Regions from separate parts of the Marinococcus sp. LNHM5E3-2.1 genome, predicted to be linked through region 2. Evidence: predicted binding sites of a transcription regulator. Region 2 holds the regulator's gene; the other holds the start of a gene.

Region 1 (15,060 bases), on a different contig from region 2:
AGAAAATATCCTGCTGCTCCCCCTGAAATAAAAAGTAGTAAAGAATGACGGCAAACCCGAGCATCAAGGCAAGCGATACGAAAAAGTTCAACGGACCGTTAACTACAACCGCCGACGTGGAACCGAAAAAGAACACGAGTGCTGTCTGCAGCAAAATATACAATGAATCGAGACCTATAATACTAGGTGTTAAAATCCGGTTATTCGTAATCGTTTGAAAAATAACAGTGGAAAAAGCAATCGCACCGCCGGTCATAACCATAGCAAGAAGCTTCTCTGCCCGGTGCTCCAGGACGTAATCCCAGTTACCTCCAGCGTCTGTAAACATAAAGATGACGGCGAGAACAAGCGACAAAACAGCCAGTCCTATGATCTTCCAATTAAAACGCATATTTCTTCCTCCTCATCAGCATATAGAGGAACAAGAAACTGCCCAGGACACCTACGGTTAAACCGATAGGCACTTCATACGGAAAAACGATCAGCCGCCCAAAAATATCACAGACTAGCACAAACACCGCGCCAAGCAGTGCGGTATGAATCAGCGTTTTCTGCAGATTGTCCCCCAGGTAGATAGCAACAATATTCGGTACCACCAGGCCTAAAAAAGGGATGGTCCCCACTGTTAATATAACGACGGCCGTCACAGCGGCGACAATGGTAATGCCAAGATTGACGACTGTACGGTAATTCAGCCCCAGGTTCACCGCAAATTCTTCTCCCATGCCGGCGATCGTAAATCGTCCGGCAAATATGTAAGCTATGAAAATAAGTGGCAGGCTGACATACAGGAGCTCATATTGCCCATTCACAATTAATGAAAAATCTCCCTGTAGCCAGGCTGACATGTTCTGGACAACGTCATACCTTAAGGCAAAAAACGTTGTGACGGAGCCTACAACACTCCCAAACATTAATCCCACCAATGGAATAAATATGGGATCTTTAAATTTCACGCGCTCCAGAATTGTCATAAAAATAAACGTACCGAGAAGTGCGAATAAAAAAGCTACGCCGGTCCGGAGCAGCGGCGTGGCTCCGCCAAACCAGATCATGGCCACTAAAATGCCAAACCGGGCCGAGTCCATCGTACCGGCTGTAGTAGGAGAAACAAACCGGTTCCGGCTCAGCTGCTGCATGATTAACCCACAGATGGCCATCCCCATGCCGGCCATAATAATACTGAGGAGCCGTGGTATACGGCTCGATGTCAATGTACGCCATTCGTCTTCGTTTCCTGCCATCAGCCCCTGAACCGACACCGTCTGGACGCCGATAAACAGGGAACCGGCCGAAAGAAGAACGAGAAGAACGAGTAAGTACCACCATTTCATCTGTAAACACTTCATTTCCAAGAACAATTGCATCGTTCTGCGTCTAATTATTAATGATATTCATTATCAATTACATTTTTTATTCTATCACCCCGGTTCTAAATGTCAATGTACCTTTTGCTTTTTTTCCTAAATTTTTCATAAACGAAAAAGCCGGCCTGCCTGAAAGGCAGAACCGGCGTTTCATATTCTCGTTAAGACGGGAGTGTTACTTTGTCCATGAATGCTGAAAAAGCATAGGAATCTTCATTGTAGGCGTATAAAAACATGGATCCTGAAACGGCCGTCCGGTAGGAAACATTTTCCCATCCTCCGTTTTCAGTCACTTCCTGCTGGAACTGCTCCTCTGCCTGTACAGCCGCATCCCGGGAATCGAACTCATAAACCGCTACTTTTGTATTCGTGCTGTCTTCCTCCCACATTTCGCTTTCGTGATCTATGGATACCGGGGCCGCAGGGCTTTCTTCTGTCTCCTGCATAGAAAGCCCGTTGCTTTCAAGCTCCGTGATCCATTGTTCTGCTCCCTCTGCCTCATTTCCACAGGCCGATGCAAGCAGCAGCATGCCTGCTGCTGCGCACGCTGCCATCCTGTTGAAAAGCCGCATTGCAGTCCCCCTCCTCCCGAAAAAAATGAATATGCTGCTGATTATGTATATGTTTATTCTAACAGGGATTTCCAGTCGAAACATTATTCTTCTCGTTTTTTTGCACATTTTTATGCCTTTGTTACAATAGAGAACAGCATGAAAGGAGCGAATAAATAATGACTACGAATAACCGCATTGAATCTAAAAATTCTTTTGAGGAAACAATACAAACAGAAACACCGGTAGCGGTAGAATTTTCAGCAGGCTGGTGTCCGGACTGCCGGAAACTCGATATGTTTATAGACGATGTACTGAACCGTTTTGACAGCGTGCCATTTCATAAAATTGACACCGAACAGCTGCCAGACATTACAAGCGAACAGGAAGTAATGGGCATACCGAGTATTCTTGTATTCCAGAACGGGGAAAAAATAGGCCATTTGCATAGCGCAGATGCTAAAACCCCGGGTCAGGTAAGCGACTTTTTCTCCAAATATTACTAAAGAAAAACTGCCGGGACTCCGGCAGTTTTTTAATTTTCCGGGCAGCCCATGCCGTGCTTTGTTTGAAATTGCCAGAAGCGGGAATGTTCCCTTCAGCATACTAAAAAGGGGTGAACATTATGGCAGTTATTGATGCCAAAGAAATATTAAGCGAATACCGCCGCGGCATAGAGCAATTCAGTGAATCGTATCAGGAAATCGCAAAAAATTACAACCGCTTTACGTCGAGTGCTTTTGAAGGCGGAGAAGTTTCGACCGCTCAGAAGCATTTGACAGCTCTTGCTATTGGCGTTCATCAGGGTGATACTACATGCATTGTTTACCATATGGACCAGTGTCTCCATCATGGATGTTCTGAGGATGAAATCAAAGAGTATATGGGTGTAGCGGCAGCTTTTGGCGGCGGCGAATCCATGAGTGAAGCAGTGACGATAGGCCTCGATGCCCTGCAGCAGTTAAAGGATAGATAAACAAGAAGCTGTTTCCGGCAAAGGAAACAGCTTCTTGTTATTTATCCAGGATATCTACAACAAATTGGGACCATGTCTCAAGCCGCTCATATGTATCCGGCTGGGACAGTTCATCCACGCTTGTCCAGAAGCCGCGGATCTGCTCCGTTTCTTTGACCTGTACGTCCACGTGCTCCGGAAGAATAAAAGTATATAGAATGCCGAGATGCACTTCACCGACGGCGTTATCGTCATCATTAATCAATCCAAGCGCCTGCATTTCCGCTCCTTCCATAGAAGAAATATGAAGTTCTTCTTCCAGCTCACGGTCAGCATTTGTGTGCAGCAGCTCCTGAAATGTCGAAACGCCGGATTCAGCATTCATATGCCCTCCAAACCCGAGGGACAGTTTATTATGCAGCCTTCCTTCTCCTCCGCCTGCAAGCCGTTCGTATGCGAATAATTGTTCTCCCCTTCGAATGACTACATAGGGAATCGGCTGTTTCCAGGAAGGGTCTTCTTCGGCGTCTCCCCGCCTTTTTTCCGTATATGTATCCGCAATCGTTCCAATAATTTCCTGAATTTGGTCCTGCTCGTCCTGCACCCCGTGAAATGCCCGGGCTTCGCATGCAAATACCTGCTCTCTTGGTGCTACTACAATCATTTCATCCATTTTACCCATACTTTTCACCTCTTTGTGATGTTCATCTGTACTTTATTATAATTATAGCGGAAATTTTTTATATACACATTAAAAAAGCCAGGCGCAGGCCCGGCTTTTTTGTTAGTCGAAAATGAAATCTTCGTCCCGGACCGGCTCCACTGTTGCTTTTTTGTAGCCGTTTCCTTTCATCGAGAAGAAATCATGGGATTTTGTTTTTGTATCCATGCCGTTTAATACAATCGGGTTAATTTCTTCCTCTTCAAAATACGCATCCAGGCCTAAGTTCATCAATGCTTTGTTCGCATTGTACCGAAGGAACTTTTTCACATCAGAGGTCAGTCCTACCGGATCATACAGCTGTTCGGTGTAAAGCAGTTCATTTTCATACAGCTCCATGAGGAGGTCGTGGGCAAATTCCCGCAGCTCTTCCTGCTTTTCCGGTGTCTGGCGCTTGTAAATTTCCTGTGCCAGAAGACCAACGTATACCCCGTGGATCGCTTCGTCACGGATAATCAGGTTAATGATTTCCCCGCTCTGCATGAGCTTGCCCTGGCCGTAGAAATAAAGCGGATAATAAAAGCCGCTGTAGAACAGAAAGCTTTCAAGATAAACAGAAGCTACCATCGCTTTGTACAGGGAAATTTCGTCCCCGTCTTCGATTTTATTGTACTGCTCGACAATACGGGTAGCTTTTTTCTGCAGGTGCGGATTTTCCTTCACCCATTCAAACAGCTCATTGATTACTTCTGTAGAAGCAAGTGTCATGAAAATGTTCGAATAGGATTTTGCGTGCACCGCGTTTTCCATCATTGCCATAAAGTTTAATACCGCTTTGCGCTGGTGGCCTTCCACCTGCTCAGCAACCTTTGGCATGCCGACATTTCCCTGCTCTGTATCGAGCAGGGTCAAACCGGCGAGTACTTTCATATACGTGTCTTTTTCTTCATCGGATAAATATTTCCACGTGAGCAGATCCCCGTTGAGTGATATTTCCTCTGGAAGCCAGAACTGTTTTACGTTCTGGCTGTAAAACATCTGCGTAAAATCGTCGTCTTGTTTTGACCAGTCGGCTGCGTCAAATATTTGATTCATGGGGTGATGCTCCTTTCTTTACACGACGCAGGAGAGGCAGTCGTCCTGTCCTGTGTCTTTTGTCCGCGCATAGTAAATCGTCTTGATACCTTTATGGTGGGCATAGAGATCAATTCGGTTCAGGTCTCTCGTGGTGATGGTGTCACGCACAAAGAGAGTGAAGCTGATGCCCTGATCGATGTGCTCCTGGATAGCTGCGATCATATCCACAACGTTGAACATATCCATGTCATATGCCGCTTTGTAGTAGAACCAATTATCCGGCGCAAGGCCCGGCATCGGGTAATACGTTTTCGAGTTGCCGTACGTCCGTTCTTCAATCCGCTCCATAATCGGCATAACAGAAGCAGTAGCCGACTGTACATAGGAAATGGAGCCGGTTGGTGCGATTGCCAGGCGGTAGCTGTGGAACAATCCGTGCGTCTGCACCTGCTTCATCAGCTCTTCCCAGTCTTCAGCATCCGGCAGGGCCATGCCTTCAAACAGGTCCGCAATTTTAGCAGAGGACGGGAGGTAAGGACGGTTCAAATACTTATCAAAGTAGGAGCCGTCAGCATAGCTGGATCCTTCGAAGCCGTAGAACGTCTCTCCTGTTTCTTTTGCAAGCTCCATCGAACGCTGAATGGAATAGAAGTTCACAGCCATAAAGAAGAAATCAGCGAATTCCCGTGCTTCCTCACTTTCGTAGGCGATATGGTTCTGCGCCAGAAAGCCGTGCAGGTTCATCGCGCCGAGGCCAATCGATTTCATCATCTGGTTGCCGCGGCGTACAGCCGGAGCATTCGTAATATTGGTATGCGTCGCTACGTGTGTCAGAGAATCAGTGGCGAGCTTTACTGTATCCTTGATCGTTTTGTGCTTCATAACATTGGCAATGTTCAACGAACCAAGGTTGCAGGAAATATCGAGGCCGACTTCATCTTCCTCGCCGTAATCCGTATAGCTTGATACCTCAGACGCCTGGAGGACTTCAGAGCAAAGGTTGGAGAATTTTACTTTGGACACGTTATTCAGCGCGTGCGCCCGGTTGACGTTATCCTGGAACATCAGGTAAGGGTATCCGGATTCGGACCGGAGAATCGCCAGCTTTTCAAGCATGCGGCGGGCATTGACCTTGTCTTTTTTCACGCGGTCGTCCTCGACGAGCTTGTCGTACATTTCGCTCATATCCATTTCATCAAGATGTTCACCGTACGCCCGGTACACTGTGTGCGGATAGAACAGATACATATCTTTATCCTGGCGGGCGAGTTCAACGAATTTATCCGGAATCACGACTCCGATTGATAAGGTTTTAACACGCACGTCTTCATCGGCCGAAATTTTCTTTGAATCCAGGAAGTCGTGAATATCCCGGTGAAAAATATTTAAATACGCCGCGCCGGAGCCCTGGCGCTGCCCCATCTGATCTGCATAACGAAAAGCATTGTCGAGCAGCTTCATTACGCCGACGACACCTTTTGTCGCGTTTTCCACATCCTTAATGGCTTCGCCCTTTGCCCGGAGCTTCGATAAGTTCAGTGACACACCGCCGCCTACCTTGGACAGCTGCATGGAAATATCGACAGCCCGGGAGATATCATTTAAAGAGTCGTTTACTTCCAGCAGGAAGCAGCTGACTAATTCTCCGCGCCGTTTTCTGCCGGCATTCAGGAACGTCGGGGTGCTCGGCTGATAATCCTGGCTCATCATCATTTCTGCAAACTGCTCAGCTTTCTCTGCGTTTCCATTGCCGAAATAAAGGGCCACAACAGCCACCCGGTCTTCAAAGCGCTCAAGGATCATTTTCTGATCATTGGTTTTCAGCGCATAATCATTATAAAATTTAAACGCGCTCATGAATGACGGAAAACGGAATTTCTTTTCATAGCACAGGTTGTAGACGCGCTCAATTTCTTCAAATGAATACGCCTCGAGGAATTCTTTTTCATAAAAGTCATTTTCGAGCAGGTAGTCGAGCTTTTCTTTCAGATCATGAAAGAAAACAGTGTGCTGATTGACGTATTGAATAAAGTATTGATAAACGGCTTCTTTGTCTTTTTCAAATTGAAAGGACCCGTCCTTTTGGAACATAATCTCATTGTTTAACTGGATCCAGTCGGTGGTTTGTGTTTGTTGCAACTTTCATCGCCTCCTCTGCGAAAATGGACACATCGTTTTTTGTTCCGCTCAGTTCGAATTTATGGAGTATGGGAACGTTGTAGTTCACTGCAATCTGATTGGCGCTTTTGGCGAAATTGTCTCCCCATACTTTGTTTCCACTCGATGCTACAGCAAGAAGCTGCTCTGCATGTTCTTCGAGAAATGTTTCGGTGGATTCCGGGATATTTCCAAATCCCTTCGTATAGGTGATAAGGATAAACGGTTCATCGATTTGTTCCGCTTCATTCAGACTGTACACCCGGTCAAACGGGATTTTTTCCGCAAAACGCTTCACGTTGCCCGTCATAGAATCAAAAATGATCGGTATCATCGAATCCCCTCCTTACTTTCTAAAATGCACGAATGTCTGTACACTTTTACTATACCACTACTATATATGGTGTAATCTTCTTTTTCAACATACATGATATAGATATTTTTCGTTCCATCCTCTTGACAATTAAAATCTCTGCCATACTTCCTTATACTCCTCGATTCTACCCTTAAAATTGTGCACATTTTCTGACAGAAAAAATTTCAGTAAGTAAGACCTGCTTCTATATCTAGTCTTTTATAAAAACTGCCAGTGTCTGTGCTACTACATACAGACATGCATTTAGTCCAGCTCTCTATTTACAGCGGGATAATTTTCGGTAAATTCTTGATACTTTCAGTGTACAGAAAAAATTTACCACGCATTATTTCAAACAAAAGCAGCCCGCGCTTACGCCGGCTGCTTCTCCATATTTCATCACCTTTTCAGGCGGGGTTTTATCTTTCTTTTAATTGAATTAGCTCGTTGACGATCCAGTAGGGGTCCGGCCGGGCGGCTTCCCAGACAGAAACTGCCACGGTGCCGTCCTGATCGATCACATACGTTACGTCTGCAGGGCAGTACGAATGATATCCGGCATGGCGCAGGGCCGCTTTAACCTCCGGGACGTCCTGAAGCAGGTGCTCCCGGCAGGAGATGCACGCATTATACCAGGAGGCTGCCACAGCATTTGTGTCTGCAAGCACCTTTCCTGTAAAAGACATGTGCTGCAGTTCTCCCTGAAGGGCGGCTACCTGCCCGCTGGCAGCTACTACGATCTGGGCTCCCATCTGCCGAAGCAGCGGGGAAGCCTCCTGATAGCTTCGCAGCCGTTCTGTTTCTGCATGTATCCAGCCGCCAAAACAGAAGAGAAGCACTACCGGACCCTGGAGGAGAAGCTGGTTTAACGTAACATTTTCCCCGTCCATGCCGGGCAGTGAGAATGCCGGTGCGCTCTCTCCTATTCTAAGTCCAGGGCAGAATCCCGGCCGTTTTTCCTGGTGCCATTCGTTCCATAAGATGCTTTTTGCCCGGTGCAGCTGTGAATGCAGCACCTTTTCCCTCAGTAGTGCCATTCCTGGAAGACTCCTTTCGGACCCCGTTCATCTGTTGGTGTTAGTCTTTAATTGTCGTCATTGTCATCGTCGTTGTTATCATTATCATCGTCGTTGTTATCATTATCATCGTCATCTTCAATATCCCTGGAAGCGATCGTACCGTCTGCATCATTTATGAAGAAATCGCCTTCCTGTTCGTTCGTTTCCACCGAAAGGTCGTACCCGTTCTCTTCACGGTCCAGCTCCCATTCATTCATCTCTCCGGAAACTTCGCCCATCCCCGAAGCCACAATATCTTCTAAACTGACGCTGTCCCCGTCCTGGATCAGCGGTTCTTCATTATCTTTATCATCATCGGTTTCTTTTTCAGTCACATTGCCGGAGAACGCTCCTACTTCAACATCGTATTCTTGTCTGCCTTCGAGCTCCACATTGTATTTCTGATCTTCCATATCCAGTTCCAGCTCAACCGCCTGACCGCCCGTTTCTTCCTCAGCAATCAGTACAGCTTCATCGGCAGTAATTTTTTCCTCACCAGAGCTGCTGTTGTTTTCGTTACTTTCTGCGGCTGTTTCTTCTGAAGATTTGTTTGAAGAGGTTTCTGCTTCCACGTCACTATTTATGGTCGTGTAAGCTCCTGCACCAATAACTGCACCAAGTGCCGTGACCCCCGCCAGACTACCTGCAAGTACTTTCCCTTTCATGGTCATTTCCCCCTTTATTTGTTGTTACACCTTTACTATAGAGGCCCGACATGAGAATATCCCTACAAGAAAATGAGAAATTGATGAGAAATACATGAACGACTCATAACAAGTAAAAAGACAAAAAAAAAGCCACCTGGAATCATCCAGGCAGCTTCTGCCGTTTAATCATCCCAGGTGACTGACAGTATTTCTCCGGTGATGCCGTGTACCTGAACCGTAGCTTCGTCGTCATCATTTTGTTCAAGCTCCACGTAGTAAAACGGCTCCCCAGCATCCGACGTTTCGAAATCAACGTCGTCCACTTCCCCGTTCACTTCTTCCTGCGCCACAGCTGCGGCTTCCTGTTCACTAAGCACTGTCTGGCGTCTTTCTTCACGCTCTTCCTGTGCTTTTTCTTCTAAAATATCTCCTGACCGCGCATCGATAGTCATTTCTTCCAACGCTTCGTCTTCGGCAAACTCCACTACGTACACGGCGGTTCCTTCCCATGTTTCCCGGCTGATTTCTTCAATAGAAAAGTCAGTTTCTTCTTCTGCCCGGGCGCGTGCTTCTTCTTCTGTTAGAGCTTCTGTATCAACAGTGCTGTTACCTGCTACCCGTGTGACGCCTGTGACCGCTCCGTCTTCAGCATCCACCTGCAGCTGGTACGTCCCCCGGTCAAGCTCTGTCATCACCTCATAGGTGCCGTTTTGTTTTTCCACGCTCGTGATGTTCCCCTGATACTGTCCCTGAACAGCCTGTTCAATTTCCTCCGGCGACATTTCCGGGGTAAAATACGGCGAAAACCGCCAGGCCCCAAAAGTGGCCACTATGATACCAGCCACCAGCACAAACAGAAAGATAACATTTTTCACCGCAGGCCCCCCTCTCCCTGTTGCTATTATTGTATCCGTTCATTCTGAGAAATTGATGAGAAAGGGAGAGTCATTCATTGGTTACAGGAAAAATTAAGCGGACTGCCGTTCCCTGGCCGTGCGTGCTTTCAATTGTGATGCGTGCGCCGAGAGCTTCAGTAATATCTCTGGCAAGCGACAAACCGAGCCCGTAGCCCCCGCTTGCCCGTGTTCTCGACTCATCCACCCGGTAAAAGCGTTCGAAAACTCGTTCAATATCCTTTTCCGGAATACCGATGCCCCGGTCAATCACAGCGATGACCGGTTCTGTATCTATCGTTTCGATTTTTACATCAATGACATCACTGCTGTATTTCCGGGCATTATCAAGCAGGATATACAACAGCTGCTTCACTTTGTCGGGATCAGTCTGAACGATTGCCGGCTCCCCGGTTAGTTCGATCTCCCGGTGGTAGCTGCTGCGGTAGTTTTCCACAGCATCTGCTGCCACCGTCTCCAGGTCCACTTCGGTAATATGGAGGTTTTCTTTTTCATTCTGACGGGCAAGCAGCAGAAGCTGCTGGGTCAGCTCCCTCATCCTCACCGCTTCGGAATGAATGGCTTCCACCGATTCTTCAATGATTTCGGGACGTGAGGCTCCTCTTCTCTGCAGCAGGCTGGCGTATGATTCAATCACAGTCAGCGGCGTTTTTAACTCATGCGACGCGTTGGATACAAACTGCTCCTGTTTATGATAATTTTCTTCGAGACGCTCAATCATTTCATTAAACGTCTCCCCCAGCTGCTCGATTTCATCCCTGGACTTCGACGACGTGGAAATCCGCTTGAATCTGCCGCTTGTCTGGATATCACGCATAGTAGCTGACAGCGCTGCGATTGGACGGAGGATTACCGTGCTCAATAAGCGTGCCGAGAGAAAGACCGGGATGACAGCCGCAATAGTAGCGACTATTAATATTATCCGGAGCACCGCCAGATTTTCTTCTGTCTGGCGGAGGCTGTCGGTAATCTGAATGTTTGCCACCTGTCCATCTGTCCATATGACCGGCACCGAAACGAATGCGTACCGCTCCCCGTTATGTTCCACCACCCGTTCATATTCTTCGGAATGATATTGAACGGGCTCCTCCGTTAAGCTTCCCTCTTCCGGGGAAGTTACCGTCGCTGCCTCCGACTCATCCTGCAGTACAATTCTGGCCATCCCTTCCGTTGGGGTATACGCCCGGAGCAGCTGTTCGACCGAAAAATTATCCGCGGATTCATTAAACGTGGAGGCTGTCTGTCTTCCTTCTTCTACAGTCTGTTCCACCTCACTTCCGATCATCATGCGGGAAAAGGAAAAGTAAATAGCAAGCACTAAAAGAACGACGAGCACAAATACGAGCACCGATGTATATAAATGAATCTTATTTCCAAGCTTCATGAGAAGTCCTTCACCACGTAGCCAACGCCGCGCACAGTCTGGATATGCGCGGTCCCAAATGGTTTATCAATTTTGTTGCGCAGATAACGAATGTATACGTCCACTACGTTCGTTTCCCCGAAATAATCAAAGCCCCACACCTGCTCTAAAATCTGGTCCCGGGACAGCACCTGCTTTTTGTTTTTCAACAGATAGGAAAGCAGGTCAAATTCTCTGCGCGTCAGCTCTATCGGTTCCCCGCCGGCATACACTTCCCTGGCCGACTCATTCAGCCGCACTTCGCCCACAGAGAGCCACTGCTCTTCTTCTACTTCGGCTTTCAAAGCTGCTTCCGCCTGAAAGCGGAGCGAGGAACGGACACGGGCGAGAAGTTCTTCAATTTGGAACGGCTTTGTAATGTAATCGTTGGCCCCGAGGTCGAGTCCGGAAACTTTATCCTCTACAGAATCTTTAGCGGTAACAAGCAGAACCGCTGTTTTTGTGTTCTGGCTTCGTATCCGGCGCAGCAGTTCAATACCGCTGATGCCCGGAAGCATAATATCAAGAATAATTAAATCCCACGGCTCCGCCTGGTACATGGCAAACCCCTCAAGACCGTCAGAAGCTTTCTGAACATAATAATTTTCGTAGGTGAGTTCAAGCTCAAGCACCCGCGCAATTTTTTCTTCATCTTCAACAATCAGTATACGTGCTTGTTCCATTAGGCATCCCTCGATACGCTGCCGGATGGCAGTCTATTATGATGAAGAACGTTGGTTCGAAGCTTTACCCCACAAAGTGATTGTTCTCCATGTGAAATAAACAGCGGTTCCAATTAAACAAATAAGGAAAAATGAAGGAAAAAACCACCCGAGTCCCTCGCTTTCATTCAGGGCCGTACGGACGGTCTGCCACTGAACATAGACAAATCCGAGCGACAGCTCTACGAGGAGCACAGAAATGAGAATCTGTCCCTCCCGCTTAAACACTTCTATTTGATGCTCATTCATTTGCACCGGCAGACGGAACCATCCCGGGTAGCGGAGAGAAAAATACGCCCCGATCCAGATAGCGATCAACGCCAGCGGCGGAACAAATAAATAATACTTTGCAGCATATTCGTTCGGGTCTCCGGTGGCGTCGAAAAACTGGGGCACAATGTAGGGAAGACGGGTCCAATAGAAAAGCACAATCGCCAGTATTCCTATTGAAGCCACACCCCCTACAATTAATGCTGTTCTTGCAAACGTCGGCATAACGGTCTGCCTCCTACTATTCTTTATTCCAGCTTCACCACTGCTGCTTTTTTAACGCTTTTGATATCATTACTAGCGTAACAACACAGGACATCGCAATAATGACCATGACGATGCTCCACATCCATTCTCCGGAAATGACGAAGAAAACGCCGAGAATCAGACTTAACACCACAATAAACCCTTCGAACCAATAAAAGAATTTTACAGCTGCATTTGTGTTCATGACTTTCCTCCTGATTTTTCTTTTGATTTCTTTTTATAGCCTGGCTTTTTTCTGCCTGTTTGGTACGCTCCAAGCAGAGCACTCAGCATGCCAATTGCTGCGACGATAACGTAAAATGTAGAGCCGCCAAGCCACAGGAAAAAACCGGCAGTCGCCGCAGCCAAAACTAAAAATATTATATTAAACGTAAACAGCACCGGGGATCTCAAACTACCCCTCCCTTTCGACTTTATCTTATATCAACGTATCATTTTCTTTTCTTATTGCCCATCTTTTCATCAAAAAGAGGCCAAAATAATTCCTCATTGGTCTTTTCTCTTTTTAGATCGGTTTAAAACAAAAAAGCACCCATCTGTATGGGCGCTGTAATGATATGAATGGTGCTAGTGACAGGACTTGAACCTGCGACCTGATGCTTACGAGGCAACTGCTCTACCAGCTGAGCTACACTAGCGAACGTTTACGGCAAGTAATAATATACAAAAAGAAAAATTGGGTGTCAATTAAAAAAGCAGAGGCCGGTCGCGGCCTCTTGCTTTCATGCACTTAAATAAATAACAGCAGACTCAAGGCCATTACGGCCATACCACTCACTACCCCGTAAATCGATACGTGGGTTTCATCATATTTTTTTGCCGCCGGCAGCAGTTCATCCAGAGAAATGAATACCATAATGCCAGCCACAGCGGCGAAAATGATGCCAAACAGTGTATCGGTCAAAAACGGCATGAGCAGCAGAAAAGCCAGAATAGCCCCAGCCGGCTCTGATAATCCTGATAAAAATGAAAGCCGGAATGCTTTGCGCTTGCTTCCAGTCGCAAAATAAATCGGTACCGAAACAGCTACTCCTTCAGGAATATTGTGTATCGCGATGGCAAGAGCGATCGCAAGCCCGAGTCCCGGGTCATTCAGGGCAGAAGTGAATGTAGCGATACCCTCAGGAAAGTTATGTATAGCAATCGCAAGAGCTGTGAAGGTCCCCATTTTCATAAGGCCCTGGCGTTCAAGCTCTTCCTTTGACATATGCATATCTTCCACCCGCTTTACTTCATGCGGATTTCCTTTTTGGGGGACGAGCCGGTCAATGGCGGCAATAAAAATCATCCCTCCAAAAAATCCCCCGACGGTAACCCACTGGCCTCCGACTTCTCCGAGCGCCCCGACCAGCGACTCCTGTGCCTTAAAAAATATTTCCACCATGGAGACGTAAATCATTACACCTCCGGAGAAACCGAGCGAAAAAGCCAAAAACCGGGTATTTGTCGTAGAAGTGAAAAAAGCCAGTATACTTCCGATTCCTGTGGCAAGCCCGGCTCCAAGTGTTAACAAAAATGCATAAATGACATTTGGTTCCATACGCTGCCCCCTTTGTAATCTGATTGGCTTCACGATTTTTTCCCTTATGCAACATTTTAACCATTATTCAAATGTTGTGTCAATGCAAAACTTCCCCCGGCGGAAAGCCGGCGCCGTTTTCCTCTGCGCCGCGAACGAAAAAAGGTGCCCACGGCTGGAAAGCCGTAAGCACCTGTTGTCTCCAGTATGTATGGTGGAGACGGTGGGATTCGAACCCACGTCCAGAGATATTGCCACTTTAGCATCTACGAGCGTAGTCGCTATATTATCATTCACCAGTACGTCAGCCTAGCAACAGGCTTCCGTACGGCTAGTCTGATTAGTCTCTTCAGCCGCCCTCAGACGGAGGGCGAACTGCGTAGCCCACTAAGAGTGAGACCCCAAATCATTCCACGCGGGCGATGGAATGCGGGATCCGCAAAAAGCAGTTGTTACGCTGCTACTGCGAGGTTTTCGTTGTTTTTGCCAGTTATTATTGGCGTGGCATTTTTACGAGCTGCCTCTCGGCTCGCAGCTAAAGCTCAACCTATCCCTGTCGAAGCCGTAACGTCCCCATGTGAAGGATAAGCATGTGCCCATAGGTTTATGAGCGACATACTATATTATAACTAGAGGTCTGGAGCGTGTCAATCTAGTCGCTCATGCCTTTCATGCTGCGATTGATTGCTTTGTCCATTTCACGCTTGGCATCCTGTTCCTTGAGCGCCTGGCGTTTGTCGTATTTTTTCTTACCTTTGGCAAGGCCGATTAACACCTTCGCTTTACCGTTTTTAATATAAACCTTCAATGGAATAATGGAGTACCCGGACTGCATGCTTTTACCAATAAGTTTATTAATCTCCCGGCGGTGCAGCAGAAGCTTTCTCGTACGCAGGGGATCGTGGTTGAACTGATTCCCCTGTTCATACGGGCTGATATGGGCATTATGCAGAAACAGTTCGTTATTATCGATTTTCCCGAAGCTGTCCTTCAGATTCATCCTGCCAGCCCGGATCGACTTTATTTCGGTGCCCCGCAGTTCAATACCGGCTTCGAAGGTATCTTCAATGGTGTAGTCATGACGGGCCTTCCGGTTTTGCGCCAGCACACGGTTTTCCGTTTTTACTGCCATCTCCAT
Region 2 (15,060 bases):
GTGCAGCTCTTCAAGAATGCCTTCAGCAATTCCTTTCATCACGTAAAAGTCTGCATTTTTTGTTTCTCCCTGCCATAGGTGGCTTTCCCATCTTCCGCTTACTACCGCACCAAGCATAATACGTTCTTCCGGCTGTACAGCAGCATTCTCTTCTTCGGAAAGAAACACCGAGCCCATTTCAAACAAAGCGATATCTTTCGTCTGGCGGTTGCGGTTATAGCTGACTCCTTCAAGAAGCTGAGGAATCAGGCTCTGCCGCAGTACTCTGCGGTCTTCGCTCATTGGCATGGTTACTTCCATCGTATACTTTTCCGGGTACAGCGTGAAACGGGAAGCTGAGCTGGCAGTCGTCAGGGAATAGGTGACAGCTTCACTCAGCCCGGCACTTTCCAAAAAGCGGCGTACTGTCCGCTTTCTTTTCTGTTCGGCAGTCAGGCTTCCGGCCGTTGTAGCACCTTTAGGAAGTGTACTCGGAATGTCCTGATAGCCGTGCATCCGAGCGATTTCTTCAGCCACATCCTCTTCAATGCGGATATCCGGGCGGCGGCTTGGGATATATACTTCGATACTGCTCGTTTCCTTGTCGGCGGTCTGAAAGCCGAGACGTTCGAGAATACGGACCATTTCTGAACCGCTGAGCTCCATTCCAAGCAGCTGATTGATACGGCGATCACTCACCCGTACCCAGCGGCCGCCCGGCTCCCGGTGGTCCTCCTGCTCGATGCCCTGAAGCACAGTGGCGCCCGCATATTCAGCGAATAAATGCGCCGCCCGGTCTGCTGCCTGCTCCACTCTCTCCGTGTCGAGCCCCCGCTCATAACGGACACTTGCATCGCTTCGTATCCGCGTATCTTTAGACGCCTGGCGGATCAGGGACGGATGAAACAGGGCCGCTTCAAGCAGAATATTTGTTGTCTGGTCGCTGACCTCAGAGTGCTCTCCACCCATCACTCCTGCGAGAGCTGTCGGCTTTGTACCATTGGTTACGACCAGATGCTCCGTCGAAAGATGATGCTTATTACCGTCGAGCGTCTGTATTTCTTCGTCTTCGAATGCTCTTCGCACGAGCACTTCGTCGGAGCCGAAGGCGTCAAAATCAAACGCGTGCAGCGGCTGCCCGTATTCAAGCAGCACATAGTTGGTAATGTCCACGATGTTGCTGATCGGCCGGATGCCGGCAGCCATCAAGCGGTTCTGCATCCAATACGGAGAAGGATTCACCTGAATATTTTCCGCGACTCTCGCTCCGTAATAAGGAGTGTCTTCGCCGTTTTCGATTTTCACATTAACTGCTGCTGATGCAGGCTTTTCGCTTTCTTTTACCGAAGTCACAGGGAGCCGGACGGTCCGGTCCAGCTGAGCTGCTACTTCGTAGGCGACCCCGAGGATATTCAGGCAGTCGGCACGGTTTGGCGTAATATCCAGATCCATCACTGTATCGTCCCAGCCAAGAGCTTTTACCGCATCCGATCCCGTCTCCGGATCCTCGTCAAAAACGAAAATGCCTTCAGCCACATGCTTAGGCACCAGCTTGGCTTCCACGCCGAGCTCCTGGAGAGAACAAATCATGCCATTGGACTGCTGGCCGCGGATTTCCGCTGCTTTAATTTCCATCCCCCCAGGCAGAACGGTGCCCGGCTTTGCCACTACGACCTTCTGTCCGGCTGCCACGTTGTCAGCACCGCAGATGATCTGTACTGTCTCTGCTCCCTGATGCACCTGGCAAATGTTTAAGTTATCCGCATCCGGATGCTTTTCGGCTTCGGTAACATACCCGACCACGCATCCCTCAATCGGTTCGGCACGCCGGTACAGAGCGTCCACCTCTACACCTCCTGTAGTCAGGCGATCGGCAATTTCTTCGGGGGTAATATCTTCAATATCCACATAATCTTTCAGCCATTTATATGAGATCAACATATCTGCATTCTCCTTCTATACTCGAGTGAATTGTTTTAAAAAGCGCATATCGTTCGTGTAAAAATGCCGGATATCATCAATGCCGTATTTCAGTAGGGAGAAGCGCTCTACTCCCATGCCAAAGGCAAAGCCGCTGTATACGTCCGGGTCAAAACCGCTCATTTCCAGCACGCGCGGATGCACCATCCCGCACCCGAGAACTTCAATCCACCCAGTATGCTTGCAGATGCGGCAGCCTTCCCCGGCGCAGATACCGCATGAAACATCGAGTTCTGCAGACGGCTCGGTAAAAGGGAAGTAGCTCGGGCGGAGACGAATTTCTCTTTCCTCTCCGAAATATTTTTTCACAAATGTTTCGAGCACCCCTTTTAAATCACTCATACGGATATTTTCGTCAACCATCAGCCCTTCGATCTGCATGAACTGGTGGGAGTGGGTAGCATCGTCATCGTCCCGGCGGTAGACCTTGCCCGGGCAGATGATTTTCACCGGCCCTTCGCCGTGGTGGCGTTCCATCGAGCGGGCCTGTACCGGCGACGTCTGTGTACGCAGCAGCAGATCACTGCTGACATAAAAAGAGTCCTGCATGTCACGGGCCGGATGATCTTTTGGCAGATTCATCGCTTCAAAGTTATAATAATCGGTTTCGACTTCCGGTCCTTCAGTCACTTCAAACCCCATACCGATAAAGATATCTTCAATTTCTTCCACAACGCTTGTCAGCGGGTGCTTCGCCCCTCGCTGGACCTTACGTCCCGGCAGTGTTACATCGAGCGTTTCTTTTTCAAGCTTTTCCTTTAATGCTTCGTCGGCAAGCGTTTTTGTTTTTTTCTCCAGACGCTCCTGAATAGCTTCCCGTACTTCGTTTCCTTTCTGGCCGACCACAGGACGCTCTTCCTTGGACAGCTGCCCCATCCCCCGGAGCACTTCCGTAATCGGACCCTTCTTCCCTAAGTATTTTACTCTCACCTGCTCTAATTCCTTTGTATCGCCAGCTTCTTCAATCTGCTGCAGCGCTTCCTGCTGCAGCTCCTCCAAGCGTTCTATCATATCCTGGTTCCCTCCATTTTTATGCCAAATAAAAAGAGCCCTCTCCCTGAAAGGGACGAAGGCTCGCGGTACCACCCTTGTTAGCTGCAGTGCACAGCTCACTCTCCTGTAACGACAGGTTCCGGCACGCTTTTCTTCCACAGGGAATACTCCAGCGGCTGCTCCGAAGCGAATTCACAAATCCTTACTGCAAGGTATTTTCAGTCAGCGATACCTTTTCCCTGTTCAGCAGGAAGCAATGCTACTACTCTTCATCTGCGCATTTGTGTTTATATGTTTCAATATGAATTATTATAGAAAAAGCCTGGCCCGATTGCAACCATCACCAATCTGTCTGCTTCAAGTGATACAGCAGAATGCCGGCAGAAACTGCCGCATTTAACGATTCTGCCTGGCCCGGAATCGGAATGTACAGGTTCTGGTCGGTCCGCTCGAGCCATTTCTTTTGTACGCCGGCTCCTTCGTTGCCAATGATTAACGCAAAGTAAGGCTGCGGCTCAAGTGCCGAATACGACGTACCTTCATCAAGCGAAGTGCCAAAGCACGGAATGTCCGTTTCCTGCAGCCATTCCAGCCATTCCCCCAGGTCCTCCTGCAGTACCGGAACATGAAACAGTGAGCCCTGGGTCGCCCGGACCACCTTTTCGTTGTACGCATCCACCGTACCTGTGCCGAGAACGACTACCCCTTTTCCAAGCGCGTCAACCGTCCGGATAATTGTTCCCAGGTTACCTGGGTCCTGAATGCTGTCCACCAGCACGAAAAATGAATATCCACCGCTTCTTACATTAGAAAATTCAGGAATTCTGCATACAGCTACAATATTTTTCGGGGTTTCCGTCAAGCTTATTTCTTTCATTACGCTTTCTGTTACCTCTGTGGCCGGTGTTGGAATTTCATTAAAAACCTGCGGCCACTCTTTATGCTCTTCAATGAAAATTTCTTCAATCCAGGCCTCCGACCGGACGGCTTCTGTCAGCGCGTGGTCTCCCTCAATTAAAAAAAGCCCTGACCTTTCACGTTCCTTACGCTTATGAAGTTTTTTTATCTCTTTTACTTTCGGGTTTTTTGCCGATTCTATCCGCTTCACTTCGCTGTCTCCCCCAGTATTTTCTCTCATCGTAGCACACTTTGCCCCGCCGCAGAAAGAAAATAAACAGCCCTCCCGTCCCTCATGGACAGAAAGGCTGGTATTTTATGCTTCGTACGTTAACGAATCTACTGTGTCGCGGTCCAGACGCTTAGCAATTTCTACGATTAACTGCACGGCATGCTCAAAGTCATCCCGGTGCAGAATAGCCGCATGCGTATGGATATAGCGGGTCGGAATCGTAATGGCCATCGCCGGTACTCCTTCGCCGGACAGATGAATAGACCCTGCATCTGTGCCGCCGTTTGCCATCATGTCGAACTGAAAAGGAATTTCTTTCTCTTCAGCCACACCGACAACGAAATCACGCAACCCTTTGTGTGCGATGACGGAGGCGTCCATCATAAGAAGCTGCGGGCCTTTGCCGATTTTCGCTCTGGCATCGTTACTTGTGACACCCGGCGTATCCCCGGCAATCCCTACATCGACAGCAAAGCCGATATCCGGCTGAATAAGGTTGGTTGCTGTTTTCGCTCCGCGCAGGCCGACTTCCTCCTGTACAGCACCGACGCCGTAAATTTCATTCGGATGGGATTCATTTTCGAGACGCTTCAGCACCTCAATCGCGATAGCACAGCCAATACGGTTGTCCCAGGCTTTTGCCATCAGCAGTTTTTCATTATTCATCACTTCAAAATCACATACCGGCACGACCGAATCTCCCGGACGCACGCCGAATGATTCTGCTTCTTCCTTGCTTGAAGCACCGATATCGATGAACATATCTTTAATTTCCATTGCTTTCTTGCGCTGCTCCGCCGGAAGAATATGCGGCGGCTTTGAGCCGATCACCCCGGTAATATTTCCTTTTCTCGTCATTACCTTCACCCGCTGGGCGAGCATCACCTGGCTCCACCATCCCCCGAGGGTCTGGAATTTCAAAAAGCCATTCTCATCGATTCCCGATATCATAAAACCAATTTCGTCCAGATGTCCGGTAATCATTAATTTCGGACCGCCGGCCTGTCCGGTTTTTTTAGCAATCAGGCTTCCCAGCCGATCGGTGCTCATTTCATCGGCGTAAGGAGAAATATACTGGGTCATTACTTTTCTCGGTTCCTGTTCATTCCCCGGAACGCCGTTTGCGTCCGTGAGGTCCTTTAGCATCTGCAATGTCGGGTCTAATTCTGCCATTTCGTGCTGCCTCCTTTATGTACGGTTGTTTTACACACACATGCAAAGGGAAAATATTATTAATGCTGCGGGCTAATATTCTCATCCATACAAGCGGTGTGGTGCGGGTTCTTCCATATTCAGTATAAAGAACTTTGCCGCAGGGCTCAAACATAATCTATCATAGCCTGGTGCCTGTGAAACTTTTTAGCAGACTGTGCGTATATATTAGAAATGAGAAGGCTTATGTACGCTTAATCCGATAGATGCAGAGGAGGGTGTAAAGATTGGGTATTCTTTTACGAGTGCTGCTGTTGATCGCTCTTATTATTATCATATACTCGTTTTGGAGATACTGGAATAATTCTAGGAGAAAGCTGGAAGCAGCTCACCATAAAAAACAATTCTATCTGCTTGATGACCAGCAAAACGTGCGGAAAAATTTACTGGCGACCCATAAAGGCGTCATGTTTGAAGGCGAAAAATACGTAGGTACAACCGAAAAATCGTTTGAAGTCGTTACGATTTCGCTGTGGGTGATTGAAAGTGAGCATTTGCGCGGCTTCCAGCGCGAGGATTTCACCTTTCTCGAGCGGGAAATTTTATCCCTCTATCCGGAAGCTGCTATCGAGTGGAACAGCCCGGTAAAGGAGTTCATGCAGCAGCTTGAAGCAAAACATCCCGAGAAACAATAAAAAGCGGAACGCCTGATTTACCGGGCGCTCCGCTTTTTTGTTTGATTATAAGTTTGATTTCGCTTTTTCAGCAAGCTCTGCAAATGCTTTTTCGTCATTTACCGCAAGGTCTGCGAGCATTTTACGGTTCATTTGGATACCGCCCTGCTTCAGGCCATGCATCATGCGGCTGTAGGACAAGCCGTTTAAACGGGCTGCTGCGTTAATACGTGCAATCCACAGCTTACGGAATTCGCGTTTGCGCTGGCGACGGTCCCGGTAAGCATACTGCAGGGACTTCATTACCTGTTCCTGTGCTGTTTTAAACAGTCTATGCTTAGAACCTCTATAACCTTTCGCGAGTTTTAATACTCGTTTACGTCTGCGACGTGCCACATATCCGCCTTTTACTCTTGGCATCGTCAACCCCTCCTTAGCTTATCTTAATTATTTGGTCGTGCTTATTTTTTCGTTTTCGGCAGCAGTGTCTTGATACGCTTGTAGTCGGACTTGGAAACAAGCTCCGGCTTACGCAGGTTACGCTTTTGCTTTTGGGATTTATGCGAAAACATATGGCTCGTGAATGCGCGTGCGCGTTTTACACGGCCGCTTCCTGTTTTGCGAAAACGTTTTGCTGCTCCGCGGTGAGATTTCATTTTTGGCATAAGTGACATCCTCCTTTTTTAATATAACGGGCTGACCGCTGTCTACTCTTTACTGGATTCTTCTTTTTGCTCCCGTTCCTGCTCTGCTTTTGGAGCGAGCATGAGGAACATGCTGCGGCCATCCATTTTCGGCTTCGTTTCAATCGTACTCACGTCTTCACACTCTTTTGCAAACCGGTCAAGCACCTCTTTACCGATATCAGAGTGTGTGATCATACGACCGCGGAAGCGGATAGCTGCTTTTACTTTATCGCCTTTAGACAAAAACTTTCTTGCGTTACGCAGTTTTGTATTAAAGTCGTGTTCTTCAATGCTCGGGCTCAAACGAACTTCTTTCACGTTGATCGTTTTTTGCTTTTTCCGGGCTTCTTTATCTTTTTTCTGCTGTTCAAAACGATATTTACCGTAATCCATAATACGGCAGACAGGCGGTTTTGCGTTTGGAGCGACAAGAACAAGGTCAAGGTTTTCTTTCCCGGCCAGCTCTAAAGCTTCGTTTCTTGATTTTACTCCAAGCTGCTCTCCGTTAGAGTCGATGAGTCGAACTTCACGGGCACGGATGCCCTCGTTTACCTTTTGGTCCTTACGAATAATAAGCCACCTCCAGAAATTTAGTGCGCGGGGCTTCCACGCAAATACATACCATTGGCACAACGAAAAAACGTGCAGACACCCTCTAAAACAGAGAAGCGCCCACACGTATACAGAATATATGCTCTACACATTCAATATATTAGTAATAACCAGCCAACGTTTGTCGGTCAGGTGAGAAGCGGGCGCTTCTTCTTCAGGGATTAATTATTTTCACACTAGGACATCTTAGCACGGCCTCATTAGGACGTCAACCTTTTTATCGATATTCGTTGATAGCCGCTGTTACATTTTCCACGAAATCATTCAGCGGCTGTGAGTCCGAATCCTGCTGACCGTATCTGCGTACATTTACGGCGTTCGCTTCCTGCTCTTTGTCACCAAGCACAAGCATGTAAGGAATTTTCTGCGTCTGGGCTTCGCGGATTTTATAGCCGAGCTTCTCATCCCTTGTATCCACTTCCACCCGGACATCCGAGGCCTGCAGTGCCATTTCCACTTCTTTCGCGTAGTCAAGATGAACGTCAGGCGAGACCGGTATGATTTTCACCTGTACAGGGGAAAGCCACGTCGGCAGGGCGCCTTTGTACTCTTCAAGCAGAAAAGCGATAAAGCGTTCCATCGTAGACACAATGCCACGGTGGACGACTACCGGACGGTGCTCGCCGCCGTCGCTTCCCACATACGTGAGATCAAATCGTTCAGGCAGGTGAGTGTCGATCTGGACAGTGGAAAGTGTCTCTTCTTTGCCCATTGCTGTCTTTACCTGGACATCGAGTTTCGGACCGTAAAATGCTGCTTCGCCTTCTGCTTCCACGTATTCAGCGTCAATCGCATCCATCGCTTCTTTCAGAATGCGCTCGGAATTTTCCCACATCTGGTCATCGTCCACGTATTTTTCTTTATCCTCCGGATCCCGGTAGGAAAGCCGGAAGGTATAATCCTTGATACCGAAATCATGATAGACTTCACGAACCAGGCGTACAGCACGAATAAACTCGTCCTTCAGCTGATCCGGACGGGCAAAAATGTGACCGTCGTTTAGCGTCATCGCCCGCACCCGCTGAAGACCGGCAAGCGCTCCGGATTTTTCATAACGGTGCATCGTTCCGAGCTCTGCAATGCGTACCGGAAGATCGCGGTAGCTGTGCTTTTTATTTTTGTAAACCATCATGTGGTGCGGACAGTTCATCGGCCGAAGCACAAGTGTTTCATTATCCATTTCAATCGGCGGGAACATGTCGTCCTGATAGTGGTCCCAGTGGCCCGATGTTTTATAGAGCTCGGAGGAACCAAGTACCGGCGTATACACGTGGTCATAGCCGAGACGTACTTCTTTATCCACAATATAGCGCTCGATAATCCGACGGATCGTGGCACCGTTTGGAAGCCAGAGAGGAAGGCCCTGTCCGACTGTCTGACTTGTCGTAAATATGTCGAGCTCTCTGCCAATTTTACGGTGGTCGCGCTCCTTCGCTTCTTCGAGCATCTTCAAATGATCGTCAAGCTGGGACTGTTTTTCAAAGGCGGTTCCGTAAATACGCTGCAGCATTTTGTTGCTGCTGTCCCCGCGCCAGTATGCCCCGGAAATATTCATCAGCTTAAACTTTTTTAATTTGGATGTCTGCGGCACATGAACGCCGCGGCATAAATCGACAAATTCTCCCTGCCGGTAAAGCGCGATCTGTTCTCCTTCCGGGATATCCTCAATTAATTCCAGCTTCAGCTCGTCGCCAAGCTCTTTAAAAAAGCGGACTGCTTCTTCCCGGGACACTTCCTCGCGAATAATTTCAAGATTTTCATCGATGATTTTATTCATCTCTTTTTCGATTTTAGGAAGGTCTTCCGGCGTCAGCTGGTGCGACGTATCAATGTCGTAATAAAATCCGTTTTCAATCACCGGGCCGACACCAAGCTGCACATCATCAAACAAGCGCTTCACCGCCTGGGCCATCGCGTGCGCGGTGCTGTGCCGGAGCACTTCAAGGCCTTCCGGGGACTGATACGTGATGATTTCAATCTGACCGTCCTCCCGGAGCGGAGTGCGTAGATCCACCATTTTCCCATTAATTTTTCCTGCCAGCGCACTCTTTTTCAGTCCCGAGCTGATCCCGCCGGCTACTTCTTCTGTCGTCGTGCCAATATCATATGATTTTTCATTCCCATCTGGAAATATGAGCGTAATTGCCTGTTCTGCCACTGTGATTTATCCTCCTTTTATTACTGTAATATACAGAAAAACGCATAAAAAAACCGCCCCCTCGAAAGGGGCGGGCTCAGCCGCGGTTCCACCCTAGTTTCCATCCCCTGTAAAGGGACGACTCTATCCGGGTAACGGCCGGGGATCCGCCGGCAGATACTGCTGTTCCCTGCCGAAGCTCCGAGGGGGTAAAAATAAAACGGTTCGTAGAGAACTTCCAGCCATGGTTCTCTTCTCTGGGACGCCTGTTTTATTTTCATGGCCTCATCCTTGCATTTTCCTTTTCGCTATTTCAGCATAGCGAAAAGCTTCTTTTCATGCAACCTGTATTTAGTTTTGCATTACAAAGTCTTTTTCGCTGTTCTCTTCTCCCTCAAACACCCGGAGTGTATGATACTTCGTATTACGTTGAGCCGGCGTATAGCCTGCTTCCCGTATTAAACGAAGAATACGGTTGATGTTCACTTTGTGTGTGGTACCGGCTGAAGAAACAACGTTCTCTTCCATCATAGTACTGCCAAAGTCGTTACAGCCGTAGGAAAGGGAGCGTTTCCCCGTTTCTGGTCCTGCTGTTACCCAGGAGGACTGGAAGTTCGGGATATTGTCCAGGAACAAGCGTGAAATGGCAACGTTACGGAGATAGCCTTCCGGTGTAATACGCTCGCCTTTCATGCTTGTGTAATCCTGCTGGAAGGTCCAGGATATGAAAGCCAAAAAGCAGTTGGATTCATCCTGCGCCTCACGAATACGCCACAAATGTTCTGCCCGCTCTTCGTTGGATTCGCCAAAGCCGATAACCATCGTTGCAGTGCCGTGCATACCGACCTCTTTAGCCATTTTCATGCAGTCAATCCATTGATCGGCCGTGCATTTCAGGCGGCTGATCCGTTTTCTCGTTTTCTCTGTGAGAATTTCGGCGCCGCCGCCCGGAAGTGAATCCAAACCTGCTTCGTGAAGAGCCGTTAATACCTCTCTCAAGGACAGGCCGGACACTTCCATCATTTTGTACACCTCTGCCGGTGTAAACGAGTGCATCGTCACATCAGGGAAATGACTTTTAATTTTTTTGAGCAGGTTCGTATAGTATTCAAATGGGAGGTTCGGGTTGGTCCCGCCCTGCATTAAAATTTCGTCTCCTCCTACATCCTGAAGCTCTTTAATCTTCTGCAGGATCTGGTCATCCGAAAGAAGGTATCCCTCTTCCGATCCCGGCCGGCGGTAAAATGCACAGAAACGGCAGAAGGTATCGCAGACGTTTGTGTAATTGACGTTCCGTCCTATGTTAAAGGTAGCGACAGGCTCGGGGTGCCAGCGTTTTTTAATTTCATCTGCGGCAGCTCCCATTTTTTCTATTTCATCGCTTTCATACAAGCGCACAGCGTCATCCATTGTCAGTCGTTCTCCGTTTAATGCACGTTCCAGTATTCCATCAATGCTCATTTGTATACCCTCCAGAAAATTCCTTTGTGGCGCTCGCATGAAAATACCGCGAATCCAACCCATTTTCTGCATGCTGGGCGCTATCATCATGGTAGCATATTTATTTGTATTATACACTTAGAATGCCCTATGCATTTCCAATTATCCCCGGCGGTTCTGTCCGTCCATGAACACTTCTTCTGTGAACGGGCGGATGCGCTCCATGATACGCTTAGCTTTCAGCCGCTCGTTACCACCCTTCTGGGAATACGTCAAATGCTCTTCAAGTTCACTGTAATCATAGTTGGAGGTATAAACAGTAGGAAGCTTTTCCATCATCCGGTGCTGCAGAATAACTCCTAAAATATCGTCTCTTGTCCAGGCACTCATCGATTCGGCTCCAAGATCGTCGAGTATGAGCACCGGCACGCCTTTGACGCTGTCCACCTTTTCCCTCACCGTATTATCCGAAAGCGATTCTTTGATCTCACGGAAAAAGTCCGGCACGTGTACAATCATCGAGCCGATGTTTCGCTCCGCCAGTTCATTCATGATGGCTCCGGCAATATACGTTTTACCGACCCCGAATTTTCCATACAGGTAAAGTCCCTGTCCGTCTTCTCCGGGCACGGTGGTCGATGCGAAATGCAGTGCTGCGGTTCCTGCCTTCGCTCTTGATTCATGGTCCATATCCACCTGGTCAAAGGAAGCATGCAGTATCTCTTTTGGAATATAATAGCTTTTAATAAGTGCCTGTCTTTTTTTCTTTTCATCATCGTGTATCTTTAATGAACAGCGGTGATAGGCAACCGTTACTTTTCCTTTGTCTTCCATCAATTCCGGCTGATAGCCCTGCATCAGGTTCGGGCAGTTTTCAAGCCCAGGACAGGCATCGCAGTTACTGCGCTCCCTTTTATACTCAAATAAAGCTGCCTTGTTTTTTTCGTATTCTTCCGCTGGTATGTGCGGATGACGGCGCTTGAAATCAATAACTCCCGGATAGGCAAACACTTCTTTTTCAAGTCTGGCCATCCGTTCCTTCCAATCCTTATCCATCCATCTGTTCAACGAGGATCCGATCGAATCCATCCAGCCGCCTCCTTTCTTTTAACGGTTTGCTCTTTCCCGTCGTTCCTTAAGCATTTCTTCAAAGCGCTCTCTTTCCTTCGACAGCTGCTCCTCCTGCGTGGAATTTTCACCTTCTGCCGGTTTATTCTCTGCCTGCTCTTCTTTTTCCAGCCACTTAGGCAGCTTATCGTTTCGGACGTAGCCTTGAGACCGCTTATTCGTATAATTGTTTTTAGGTGCCTGGCGTTCCTGGGCCTGCTTGTGTTCTTCCTTTGCAAGCTTCATGGCATCCTCTACGGTATGTACTTTTTTTCTTGTCCACTGGCCGGCAATTTTATACACAAGTGCTTTGCTTAATTTCATATTATTTTTCTTCATCACGTAATCTGTCAACACGTTCACAACTCCCGGGGATAAACGGTAGCTGAATAAAAGCTCCTCCACGAGATGAATATCCGACTCCGGCACAGTTGCTCCTTCGGCCACCGAACGAAGAAATGTCACGGGGGACGTCTGTTCATAAAACTGCTTCATTTGCTCCTGTTCAGACACCGGGCGGCCCTTTGCCGGTGCCGGCTCCTGACTTTCTGTACGGTTCCCGAGCGCAGGCGGGGCTGCTCCGTGCTCCATACGGTAATGATTTTTTGCCTTTTTACGCAGGTCTTCTATATTTACTTCATCGTCTGCTGACAGGGACTCCTGAATCACTTTTCCCATATCAATCGGCGATAGCTGATACACAAAAGCAAGCCGGCGGACGGTCTGCTGCAGCGAAGGTGTTAACAGCCGCGAGCTGTCGAGAAAGGAAGGGAGCGAAGCTTTTAGCAGCTCCATGTCGAATCCATTCTCCTCAAGCTGCAGGCGCGACGGCTCACTGCCACCGACAAATTCTGTTCCTTCATCTGCCGGAGGCGGCTCGGAAGCCATTTCCGACGCATGCAGGGAAGCAAATACTTCATTGAACGAAGCCGTAATTTCTTCTGCTCCTTCAGGCACAGCCGAAATGCCAAAACGCTGGCGCAGCTGAATGTATTTGCTTTTCCCAAGACGGTTATATAAAAATACGCTTAGCACATCGTCCTGAAAAAAAGCCCGCGGCGACATAGGCGGCTGGATATCATAAACAAATGTTTTATCCTGTGAGTGTGTTTCGAGTTCATAAACCCTGAGAAGCCCGATGCCTTCAAGCAGGCGGCGGGCAGCGTAAATCTCATTTAAAGGCATCTGCAAAAAAGCCATCAGTTCATGATGGGTTGCTTCGGAGCTTTCATAGCAGTCTTTTTCAAGCTTATTCTGCAGAGTCTGGTAGAGAGCGATCGCTTTGCTTCCGACTAACGGCTGGTAGAGCATAGACATCGTTTTATCCGTGCTCTCGCTGAATTCTTTACTTGTGCGAACATAGTACCCGTCCACCGGTTTTACTTCCATCCAATGCAGACTCAAAGCGCCGCCCTCCTTTTTATGATTTTGATGAATCTTCTTTATTTTCTTTATCAATCAGTTCTTTTAATTCATTGATGAATACATTTATATCACGAAACTGCCGGTAAACAGAAGCAAAACGGACATAAGCGATTTCATCAATATCCGCTAGCTCTTCCATGACAAGCTCCCCGGCTTCCTCGCTTTTCACTTCTGTTCGTCCTTCTTCCCGCAGTTTATTTTCCACCCTCGAAACGATGCCCTCGAGCGTTTCCATTGGGATTGGCCGCTTTTCACAGGCTCTGATCAAGCCTCTCAGCATTTTTTCCCGGCTGAATTCCTCCCGGTTCCCATTTTTTTTCACTACGACAAGCGGCAGTTCTTCCACAATTTCAAATGTAGTGAAGCGGTGGTGGCACGTATCACACTGACGCCGGCGCCGGATGGAACGGCCTTCATTGCTCGGCCTCGAATCCAATACACGTGTGCCATTGGAGTAGCATACAGGGCATTTCATTATTATCATCTCCAATTTGATGGGCGGTCTCTATTTTTATTGGTTCTATCATATCACATTCGCTCCTGGCGGGAGGATGACAATTTGCGTATTTCTTTGAATCCCTTGTACTGCGGGCAATAAAAAACCGTTCAAGCAGCTACCTGTGCTTAAACGGTGTTCGTATGCGTATTATAGGGCATTCGCTTCCGGGCGCTCTACACGGATAGGGCCTGTACCGCGGGGGATTTCTATTGTTTCTTCCGCTTCGGCACCGAGTGAACCGGCAATATATTTAGCCGCCGTGTTCGGATCAATATGGTCTCCGCAAGTATACACATCGATGCTTGCATAGCCGTGTTCCGGAAAGCTGTGAATCGTTAAATGCGATTCTGAAATGATGACTACTCCGCTTACACCCTGCGGTGCAAATTTATGAAAAATCACTTCTCTTATTTCAGCGCCTGCTTTTAAAGCGGCGTTTACAAAGATACGTTCGATTGCATTTACATTGTTTAAAGTTTCTTCGTCACAACCCCAGAGCTCGGAGATGACATGGCGTCCCATTGTTTCCATGGTACGTTTCCCCCTTTGTTTCTTTTTATTACATCATTAGGTCGCTGTATTTTTATCGGCCCGTCACGTTTTAAAGGCTACTCTGGGGGAAAGTTAGTCCGATTTGGCACTAACCCTTACAGTAACCGCTAGTATACCTGTATACGCCTGAAAACTGTGCATTTCTGCCGTCAAATTCAAGGACGCACAGGCACGAAATTCAGTATACGATGTTTATTTGCAATTTGCAACCAGTTTTCACATGCAGCATTTTTAAAGCTTTGATCGAGGGCTTTAATGTCTGTATATACTCCATAACTTCTGTACATAATTCCCCATAGAGGATAAACAAAAAAGCGCCCCACTTACGGGACGCTTTCCCACATTAACGATTTTTAAAACGAAGCGACGGAGGAGTAGCCGACAGCTGGTTCTCCGACCATTTTCACCAGATCCACTACCCGGCAGGAGTAGCCCCACTCATTATCGTACCATGCAAGCACTTTAACCTGGCGGTCGTTAATGACCATGGTGGAGAGCGCATCTATAATAGATGAATTTTCGTTTCCATTAAAATCTGTTGATACGAGCGGGTCCTCGCAGTAGGAAATAATTCCTTTTAACTTCTGTTCTGAAGCCGTTTTTAGCGTTTGATTGATTTCTTCCTCTGTTACCGGACGCTTCATGTCAATTACCATATCCACCAGCGATACGTTCGGCGTTGGCACCCGGAGAGC

What was found. Region 2 encodes NrdR, which represses ribonucleotide reductase genes. Its sites were predicted from a motif close to AACACNATATATNGTGTT; they were not measured.
Region 1: the regulator NrdR is predicted to act here: its motif matches at 7,159-7,176, upstream of nrdI (class Ib ribonucleoside-diphosphate reductase assembly flavoprotein NrdI).

What each region holds. Positions count from the first base shown of each region.
Region 1 is NZ_JBQLIB010000019.1:18,501-33,560, reverse strand. Features, by position in the region: gene ACTRXH_RS15030 (iron chelate uptake ABC transporter family permease subunit) at 1-391, opposite strand, end outside; gene ACTRXH_RS15025 (ABC transporter permease) at 381-1,334, opposite strand; gene ACTRXH_RS15020 (hypothetical protein) at 1,529-1,939, opposite strand; gene ACTRXH_RS15015 (thioredoxin family protein) at 2,098-2,424, shown strand; gene ACTRXH_RS15010 (carboxymuconolactone decarboxylase family protein) at 2,544-2,894, shown strand; gene ACTRXH_RS15005 (hypothetical protein) at 2,932-3,555, opposite strand; gene nrdF (class 1b ribonucleoside-diphosphate reductase subunit beta) at 3,658-4,629, opposite strand; gene nrdE (class 1b ribonucleoside-diphosphate reductase subunit alpha) at 4,648-6,702, opposite strand; gene nrdI (class Ib ribonucleoside-diphosphate reductase assembly flavoprotein NrdI) at 6,707-7,102, opposite strand; gene ACTRXH_RS14985 (redoxin domain-containing protein) at 7,543-8,160, opposite strand; gene ACTRXH_RS14980 (PepSY domain-containing protein) at 8,208-8,846, opposite strand; gene ACTRXH_RS14975 (PepSY domain-containing protein) at 9,011-9,703, opposite strand; gene ACTRXH_RS14970 (sensor histidine kinase) at 9,774-11,126, opposite strand; gene ACTRXH_RS14965 (response regulator transcription factor) at 11,123-11,827, opposite strand; gene ACTRXH_RS14960 (DUF1648 domain-containing protein) at 11,864-12,361, opposite strand; gene ACTRXH_RS14955 (hypothetical protein) at 12,396-12,587, opposite strand; gene ACTRXH_RS14950 (hypothetical protein) at 12,584-12,796, opposite strand; tRNA gene ACTRXH_RS14945 (tRNA-Thr) at 12,966-13,041, opposite strand; gene zupT (zinc transporter ZupT) at 13,134-13,943, opposite strand; RNA gene ssrA (transfer-messenger RNA) at 14,135-14,497, opposite strand; gene smpB (SsrA-binding protein SmpB) at 14,575-15,054, opposite strand.
Region 2 is NZ_JBQLIB010000005.1:157,425-172,484, reverse strand. Features, by position in the region: gene pheT (phenylalanine--tRNA ligase subunit beta) at 1-1,920, opposite strand, end outside; gene pheS (phenylalanine--tRNA ligase subunit alpha) at 1,936-2,970, opposite strand; T-box leader at 3,019-3,237, opposite strand; gene ACTRXH_RS08485 (TrmH family RNA methyltransferase) at 3,293-4,060, opposite strand; gene ACTRXH_RS08480 (M42 family metallopeptidase) at 4,166-5,254, opposite strand; gene ACTRXH_RS08475 (sigma-w pathway protein ysdB) at 5,521-5,928, shown strand; gene rplT (50S ribosomal protein L20) at 5,974-6,327, opposite strand; gene rpmI (50S ribosomal protein L35) at 6,369-6,572, opposite strand; gene infC (translation initiation factor IF-3) at 6,615-7,226, opposite strand; gene thrS (threonine--tRNA ligase) at 7,423-9,363, opposite strand; gene mqnC (cyclic dehypoxanthinyl futalosine synthase) at 9,694-10,803, opposite strand; gene dnaI (primosomal protein DnaI) at 10,945-11,871, opposite strand; gene ACTRXH_RS08440 (replication initiation and membrane attachment family protein) at 11,890-13,293, opposite strand; gene nrdR (transcriptional regulator NrdR) at 13,310-13,789, opposite strand; gene speD (adenosylmethionine decarboxylase) at 13,961-14,344, opposite strand; gene ACTRXH_RS08425 (glyceraldehyde-3-phosphate dehydrogenase) at 14,719-15,060, opposite strand, start outside.